DNA from 2 places in the Kitasatospora sp. NPDC048286 genome. Region 1 is predicted to be linked to the other one. Evidence: riboswitches for the same ligand, from Rfam matches in the RefSeq annotation. Region 1 holds a riboswitch; the other holds the start of a gene.
What was found. A riboswitch is a leader RNA that binds a small molecule or an ion and turns the genes downstream of it on or off. The one in region 1 is predicted to bind cobalamin.

Region 2: another riboswitch for cobalamin. It lies ahead of ACGF13_RS13575 (FecCD family ABC transporter permease); the one in region 1 lies ahead of ACGF13_RS20460 (CoA-acylating methylmalonate-semialdehyde dehydrogenase).

What each region holds. Positions count from the first base shown of each region.
Region 1 is NZ_JBICZE010000008.1:71,215-75,417, reverse strand. Features, by position in the region: gene ACGF13_RS20465 (acyl-CoA dehydrogenase family protein) at 1-804, opposite strand, end outside; gene ACGF13_RS20460 (CoA-acylating methylmalonate-semialdehyde dehydrogenase) at 813-2,312, opposite strand; cobalamin riboswitch at 2,524-2,715, opposite strand; gene ACGF13_RS20455 (hypothetical protein) at 3,066-3,566, shown strand; gene ACGF13_RS20450 (peptidase) at 3,571-4,203, shown strand, end outside.
Region 2 is NZ_JBICZE010000005.1:222,972-227,174, forward strand. Features, by position in the region: gene ACGF13_RS13560 (CGNR zinc finger domain-containing protein) at 1-196, shown strand, start outside; gene sodX (nickel-type superoxide dismutase maturation protease) at 273-635, opposite strand; gene sodN (superoxide dismutase, Ni) at 904-1,299, shown strand; cobalamin riboswitch at 1,388-1,537, shown strand; gene ACGF13_RS13575 (FecCD family ABC transporter permease) at 1,628-2,707, shown strand; gene ACGF13_RS13580 (ABC transporter ATP-binding protein) at 2,713-3,522, shown strand; gene ACGF13_RS13585 (ABC transporter substrate-binding protein) at 3,550-4,203, shown strand, end outside.

The DNA of each region.
Region 1 (4,203 bases):
CGCCTCGCGGTCCGCCAGGTAGCCGGTGGCGCGCTCCAGGGCGTCCTGCGCGCCGCCGAGCGAGCAGGCGGCGATGCCGAGTCGGCCCCCGTTCAGCCCGCTCATGGCGATCCGGAAGCCCTCGCCCTCCGCGCCGAGCAGGCGGTCGGCGGGCAGGCGCACCCCGTCGAGGAGCACCTGCCGGGTGGGCTGGGCGTTCCAGCCCATCTTCCGCTCGTTCGGCCCGAACGAGACGCCGGGGTCGTTCCGTCGGACGACGAAGGCGGACACCCCGTCGGCCCCCGGGCCGCCGGTGCGGGCCATCACCAGGTAGACCTCGGAGGCGCCGGCGCCGGAGATGAACTGCTTGACGCCGTCGAGCACCCAGGCGTCCCCGTCCCGGCGGGCCCGGGTGGTGAGCGCGGCGGCGTCCGAGCCGGCGCCCGGCTCGGTGAGGCAGTAGCTGGCGGGGGTCTCCATCGTGCAGAGACCAGCCAGCCACCGGGCGCGCTGGGCGTCGTCGCCGTAGCGGTCGATCATCCAGGCGACCATGTTGTGGATGGACAGGTAGGCGGCGATCGAGGGGCAGCCGGTCGCCAGCGCCTCGAAGACGAGCACGCCGTCGGCGCGGGTGAGCCCGGATCCGCCGGACTCCTCGCCGACGTAGACGCCGGCCAGGCCGACCTCCGCCGCCTTGCGCAGCACGTCCACCGGGAAGTGCTTGGCCTGGTCCCACTCGACGGCGTTCGGTGCGAGGTGCTCGCGGGCGAAGGCCCGGGTCGTCTCGACGATGGCGAGTTGATCGTCGGTCAGTTGCGTGTGCACGGCCCGCCTCAGCTCATCGTCGGCATGGTGAAGCTCGCGCCCTCCTTGACCCCGGAGGGCCAGCGCGAGGTGACGGTGCGGGTGCGGGTGTAGAAGCGGATCGAGTCCGGCCCGTGCTGGTTGAGGTCGCCGAAGGCGGAGCGCTTCCAGCCGCCGAAGGTGTGGTAGGCGATCGGGACCGGGATGGGCACGTTGACGCCGACCATGCCGGTGTTCACCCGGCGGGTGAAGTCACGGGCGGTGTCGCCGTCCCGGGTGTAGATGGCCACGCCGTTGCCGTACTGGTGCTCGCTGGGCAGCCGCAGCGCCTCCTCGTAGTCGGCGGCGCGGACGACGGTGAGCACCGGGCCGAAGATCTCCTCCTGGTAGATCCGCATGTCCGGGGTGACCCGGTCGAACAGGGAGGCGCCGAGGAAGTAGCCGTCCTCGTGGCCGGGGAGGCGGAAGTCCCTTCCGTCCACGACGAGTTCGGCGCCCTCCCGGACGCCGAGGTCCAGGTGGTCGCGGACGCGGCCCAGCGCGTCGCGGCCCACCAGCGGGCCGAAGTCCGCCGCCGGGTCGTCCGAGCGGCCGACCTTGAGCCCGGCGATCCGCTCGACCAGCTTCGCCACCAGGGCGTCCGCGGTCTCCTCGCCCACCGGTACGGCGACCGAGATCGCCATGCAGCGTTCCCCGGCCGAGCCGTAGCCGGCGCCGACCAGCGCGTCGGCGGCCTGGTCGAGGTCGGCGTCCGGCATCACGATCATGTGGTTCTTGGCGCCGCCGAAGCACTGCGCCCGCTTCCCGTGCGCAGCGGCGGTCGCGTACACGTACTGGGCGATCGGCGTGGAGCCGACGAAACCGAGCGCCTCGACCCGCGGGTCCCCCAGCAGGGTGTCCACGGCCTCCTTGCCGCCGTTGACCACGTTGAGCACGCCCGGCGGCAGCCCGGCCTCCAGGAACAGCTCGGCCAGTCGCAGCGGCACCGAGGGGTCGCGCTCGGAGGGCTTGAGGACGAAGGCGTTGCCGCAGGCCAGCGCGGGTGCGGCCTTCCAGAGCGGGATCATCGCGGGGAAGTTGAACGGCGTGATGCCGGCGACGACGCCGAGCGGCTGGCGCATCGAGTAGACGTCGATGCCGGTGCCGGCGTTGTCGCTGAACTCGCCCTTCAGCAGGTGCGGGATCCCGGCGGCGAACTCCACGACCTCCAGGCCGCGTTGGATGTCGCCGTGGGCGTCGGCCACGGTCTTGCCGTGCTCGGCGGACAGCAGCCGGGCCAGTTCCTCCTTCTCCTGCTCGACCAGTTGCAGGAAGCGCAGCAGCACCCGCGCCCGCCGCTGCGGGTTCCAGGCCGCCCACGCGGGCTGGGCCTGCGCGGCGTCGGCGATCACCGCCTCGACCTCGGCGCGGTCGGCCAGCGGCACCCGGGCCTGCACCCGGCCGGTGTTGGGGTCGTACACGTCGCCGAAGCGGCCGGACGTCCCGGCGACGCGCTTGCCGCCGACGAAGTGGGTCAGTTCACGGACCATCGGTTCCTACTCTCGACAGGGTCGGGGAGAGGAGGAATGGAGGCCGCCGCCGACGGGCGGGCGCACGGTGGTGCGGCCGCGCGACGTCACGGTGGCGGTGGCATGACGATCCGTCAGAGCGGTTGGGCCCCGGCAGTCGTCGGCACAGGACAGCCAGGAGCAGTGGAACGGGAGCAGCCCGGAGTCATGCGTGTCGTCTCCATCCTCGTGGAAAACACGGATCACCCGCGGCCGGTATCCTGACTCCCGGATCACCGCACGCCCTCAGGCCTTCCCGGCTGGCTGCCAGTGGCCGTCCCTCACGAGGACGAACTCCCCGGTCACAGTGGCGGGACCGTGCCGGACTCACACCGGCTTCCCTGACACCGCGGACCTGCCGTCGGCCATATAGTTGGACGTCCTAGTAAGTCCAGAGGGCGCCGTCTGCGCGTTGTGCCCGCCCTGAGGCCCGCTGACCTGTGCCACCGAGCGGGCCCGGCCGGCCGTGCGCTCCGGGCTTTGGTGGGGGGTGAGGGCGCGGCGGTCCCGGCGTGCCGAGCCGCGGCCGTCGAAGGAGACCGTACGGAACGGCCCGCACCGCACCCCGCGTGTCGCGGGCTGGGCTTCGATCCGGCTGAAACGGGGTCATTCGTGTGGCGGAGTGTGGCGCGCGTCGGCTTGCGTGAACAGGGCCGCGCCCGATTCCCTGACGCCACGTCTGCCAGTGTCCGTTGGCGGGCAGCTACTTCGGGAGCAATTGTGCTTGCACGAATCATGTCCATCGCGGCCGCAGCCGTGACTCTCGTCGCGGTCCAGCCGGGCCTCGCCGTCGCGGCGGCCGACCCCAGCACCACAGTCACGTTCGCCGTCACGTCCGGCGCGTTGACGCTGACGGTACCGGCCAGTGCCAACCTCGGCTCGGGAGCGCCCGGCACCGTCATCAGCGCGCCGATCGGGCCCTGTACCGTCACCGACGATCGCGCCCTCGCCTCGGCCTCCTGGACGGTGACCGCAGCGGAGACGGACTTCACAAACGGTGTGACGACGATCGCCGCCACCGACGCCACCTACACGGTCGGGACGGTGACGACGACCGGTACCATCACCGCCACTCCAACGAACGTGACGCTGAGCAACAGCGCGCAGACGGTGCTCACCGGGAGCGCCGGTGTCGGAGACAACACCGCGTCCTGGAACCCGACAATCTCCGTCAACGTGCCCCCCAGCGCCGTCGGCGGGATCTACACCGGAACGCTGACCCAGTCCGTTGCCTGATGGAATGAAGGGCGCGCGCCGGTGCGGGGTTCTGCTGCTGGCGCTGGCCCTCGTACAGGCGGCCGGGGTGATGCCGGCAGCGGGGCATGCGGCACCCGGGTTGTCCTCCCCCCGGGACCCGGCCGCGGGGAAGACCATCGGTATCAAGCTGCTCGACGCTCCGGAAAGCCGCCGTGCGGATCCCAGGGCGCACGCCTACATCGTCGACCACGTCGCGCCCGGCTCGACCATCGAGCGGCGGGTGGAGGTCACCAACGAGTCGTCCACGCCGATGCACGTCAACGTCTACGCCGCGGCGGCCACCATCGCGAAGGGTGAGTTCACCTTCGCGCCGGAGCGCACCCCCAACGAGCTGACCGGCTGGACGTCACTCGACACGGCGGACCTTGAGCTGGCGGCCTCCGAAACGGTGCGAGTACGCGCCACCATCCGGGTGCCCGGGGACGCCGCCGCCGGGGAGCGATACGGCGTCATCTGGGCACAGACGGACACCCCCACGGACCGCTCGCACAATGTGACGTTCCAGGGCCGGGTGGGCGTCCGCATGTACATCGACGTCGGTCCCGGTGGTGAGCCACCCTCGGACTTCGAGATCGAGCGGCTCCATCCGGCCCGAGCCCGCGACGGGCGGGGGGAG
Region 2 (4,203 bases), on a different contig from region 1:
CCTGGCCGTCCACCTGACCGAGCTGGGCGCCGACCGGCTCGGCATCTGCCAGGCCGCGCCCTGCCGCAACGCCTACCTGGACACCTCGACCAACCGCTCCCGCCGCTACTGCTCGGACCGCTGCGCGACCCGCGCCAACGTGGCCGCCTACCGGGCCCGCAAGCGCCAGGAGGCGGAGGCCGCGGCCCGGGCCTAGGCCCTCGCGAACTCAGGCCCTCGCGAACTCAGGGCCTGGGGAGTTCGGGGCCCCGGGAGTTCGGGGCCCCGGGGCCTCAGACCTCCTCCACCCAGGCGCCGAGCCGGCGGGCCAGGCCCGGCACCCGGGCCAGCCGCGGGGTGAGCAGCAGCCGCTCCAGCCGGCGCCCCGGCGCCAGCCAGGCCGGGCTCGGGCTCAGCCGCAGCAGCACCCGGCCGAGCACCAGCTCGTCCGGGACGGCGCCGTAGCTGCGGCTGTCGCTGTCCACCGGGCGGTTGTCGGACAGCAGCCACCAGCCCTTGGGCCGGCGCTCGGCGGCCCGCTTCACCACCAGCAGGTCCTGCTGGAACGGGTGCCGGAAGACCACCACCGCGCCCGGCCGGATCGGCGCGCCGTACCGGACCAGCAGCCGGTCGCCCTCGCGCAGGGTCGGGACCATCGACGGCCCCGCCACGTCGACCAGCCCGAACGGCAGCACTCCGCCCCGGTCCCCGGCTCCGACGTCCTCCGGTCGCGTGCTCCGCGCCACGACTCCTCCTCCCGCTCCGCCCGTCCCCCAGTCTGCCGTACGGGCCGTCAGCGCTCCGATGTCCGGAATACCCCGGTTCCGGGTCCGTCTTTCGCCCTAGGCCCGCCGCCCGATCGCGAAACCGGGAGGGCGGAAGGGTAATCTCGGGCGCGGGAAGACGATCTAAGGAAGGACTCCCATGTTCTCTCGTCTGTTTGCACCGCGCGCCACCGCCCACGCCCACTGCGACCTGCCCTGCGGCGTGTACGACCCCGCGCAGGCCAAGCTCGAGGCCGAGTCCGTCAAGGCCACCCAGGAGAAGTACCAGGCCAACGAGGACCCGCACTTCCGCGCCCGCGCCATCATCATCAAGGAGCAGCGCGCCGAGGCCGTCAAGCACCACATCTCGGTGCTGTGGAGCGACTACTTCAAGGCCCCGCACTTCGAGAAGTACCCGCAGCTGCACCAGCTGATCAACGACACCCTGAAGGCCGCCTCGGCCGCCAAGGCGTCCACCGACCCGGCCACCGGCCAGGCCCTGCTGGACCTGATCGCCGAGGTCGACAAGATCTTCTGGGAGACCAAGCAGGCCTGAGCCTGACGCGTCGCCACCCGACCGCCCCCGTCCGGACCACCGGACGGGGGCGGTCGTGCGTTCACGCCCGATCCCCGGCCGGTAAGGGTTGCCTGCCCTGAGTGGCTGTTATGCTGCCAGGGCGTCCGAGGGGGAAGTCCGGTGTGAATCCGGCGCTGACCCGCAACGGTGAGCACGGCCCGTACCAGCCCGTACGGCCGCGCCAGCCCGATCGCCCTCGGCCGCCGAACTCCCGACAACTCGCCGTGGACTGCGAGGGGAACGGCGCCCCGGCACGCCCCGGCCCGCGCCCGCCCCGGCGCACCCCGGCCCGAGGCAAGGCGCACCCGTGAACCGCGCACCCGCAGACCGGGCAGTCGGCCCGCCCACTCGTCGCATACCCGTCGTCCCGCTCGCCGCCGGCCTCGGCGCCGCCCTCCTGCTCTCGCTGGTCTGCGGGGTCGCCCTCGGCTCCTCCGGGCTCGGCCTGCCCCGGGTGCTGCGGCTGCTGGGCGCCGGGCTGACGGACGGTCGGCTGGAGGCGGACGAGGCGGCCGCGTACGCGATCGTCTGGGAGATCCGGCTGCCGCGCACCGTGCTGGCCGCCGTGGTCGGCGCCGGACTGGCCGCCTGCGGCGTCGCCGTCCAGGCCCTGGTGCGCAACGCGCTGGCCGACCCCTTCGTCCTCGGCATCTCCTCCGGCGCGGCCGTCGGCGCCAACGCCGTCCTGCTGTTCGGCGCCTTCGCCTCGCTCGGCGTGTGGGCGATCTCCGCCTCCGCCTTCGGCTCCGCCCTGGCCGCCATGACGCTGGTCTACCTCGCCGCCCGCACCGCGTTCGGGCTCACCCCGCTGCGCCTGGTGCTCACCGGCACCGCCCTGTCCTACGGGTTCTCCGCCGCCACCACCCTGATGGTCTTCGCCGCCGACCGCGGCGAGGCCGCCCGGGACGCCATGATGTGGCTGCTCGGCAGCCTCGGCGGCGCCACCTGGGGCTCGGTGCCGATCGCCGCCGTCACCGTCCTGGCCGGCCTCGCCTACCTGGCCTGCGCCGCCGGACGACTGGACGCGCTCGCGATGGGCGACGAGACCTCCGCCTCGCTCGGCGTGGACCCGGACCGGCTGCGCCGCGAGCTGTTCGTGGTGACCGCCGCCGTCACCGGCACCGTGGTCGCGGTCAGCGGGGCGATCGGCTTCGTCGGGCTGCTGATGCCGCACCTGGCCCGGATGCTGGTCGGCGCCGGGCACCGCCGGGTGCTGGTGATCGCCCCGCTCGCCGGGGCCCTGCTGCTGGTCTGGGTGGACATCGCCTCGCGCACCCTGCTGGCGCCCGCCGAACTGCCCGTCGGGGTGTTCACCGCGGTGCTCGGCGTGCCCGCCTTCCTGCTGATGATGCGGCGCCGCGGCCAGTCCTTCGGAGGCACCCGGTGACCGACGTGACCGAGGCGGCCGCCGTGGCCGCGCACGCCCAGGACCTCGCCGTCGACGCCGCCTCGGTGGAGCTGGCCGGCACCCGGCTGGTCCACGAGGTGAGCCTGGCGGCCGCCGCCGGACAGGTGGTCGGGCTCATCGGCCCGAACGGCAGCGGCAAGTCGACGCTGCTGCGCTGCGTCTACCGGGTGCTGAAGCCGGCCGGCGGCGCGGTCCGGCTGGCCGGCGACGACCTGCACGCCCTCACCGCCCGCGAGGCGGCCCGCCGGGTGGCCGCGCTGACCCAGGAGCACTCCGCCGAGTTCGACTTCACCGTCGCCGAGGTGGTCGCGATGGGCCGGCTGCCGCACCGCCGCGGCTTCGGCGCCCCCACCGACGGGGACGCCGAGCGCTGCGCCGAGGCGCTGCGCAAGGTCCGGGCCGGACACCTGGCCGAGCGCGGCTTCCTGAGCCTGTCCGGGGGCGAGAAGCAGCGGGTGCTGTTCGCCCGCGCCCTGGTCCAGGAGCCGCGCCTGCTGGTGCTGGACGAACCCACCAACCACCTCGACATCGCCCACCAGTTGGAGGTGCTGGCGCTCGCCCGCGAGGCCGGCCCGACGGTGCTCACCGCGCTGCACGACCTCAACCTGGCCGCGGGTCACTGCGACCTGCTGTACGTGCTGCGGGCCGGCCGGATCGTCGCCTCCGGCACGCCCGAGGAGGTGCTCCGACCCGCCCTGCTGGCCGAGGTGTTCGGCGTCCGGGCCACCCCGGTGCGGCACCCGGAGAGCGGCGCCCTCCAGCTGCTGTTCGACCGTCTCGACCGCCCCGCCTGATCCGCCCCCCTGCCCAGAGGAACCACCGTGCGCACCAAGGCCGTTGCCGCCACCGCCCTGCTCACCCTCGGACTCACCGCCTGCGGGGCCGAGATCGCCCCCAAGGAGACCGCCACCGCCTCCGCCCACTACCCGGTGACGGTGGACAACTGCGGCGAGAAGCTCACCTTCGACCGGAAGCCCGCCCGGGTGGTGACCAACGACGTCGGCATCACCGAACTGATGCTCTCCCTGGGCCTCGCCGACCGGATGGCCGGCTACGTGATGCCCGACGACAAGGGGAAGATCGACCAGGTCGCCTGGAAGGACGGCTACCAGCAGGCGAAGTGGCTCTCCAAGCAGATCATCACCAAGGAGATCGCCCTGGACGCCAAGGCCGACCTGGTCTTCGCCGGCTGGCACTACGGCTTCGACGAGGGCCGCGGCGTCACCCCGCAGACCCTCAAGGCGCTCGGCATCGACTCGTACGTGCTCAGCGAGTCCTGCCGCAGCGGCAAGGGCACCGAGCGCGGCGTGATGGACCCGCTGGAGGCGCTCTACACCGACCTGGCCAACCTCGGCGAGGTCTTCGACGTCAAGGACCGCGCCGACAAGCTGATCGCCGACTTCAAGGCGCGGATCGCCGCCGTCCCGCAGCCCGAGCGCCGCCCGTCCGTCTTCCTGTACGACAGCGGGCAGGAC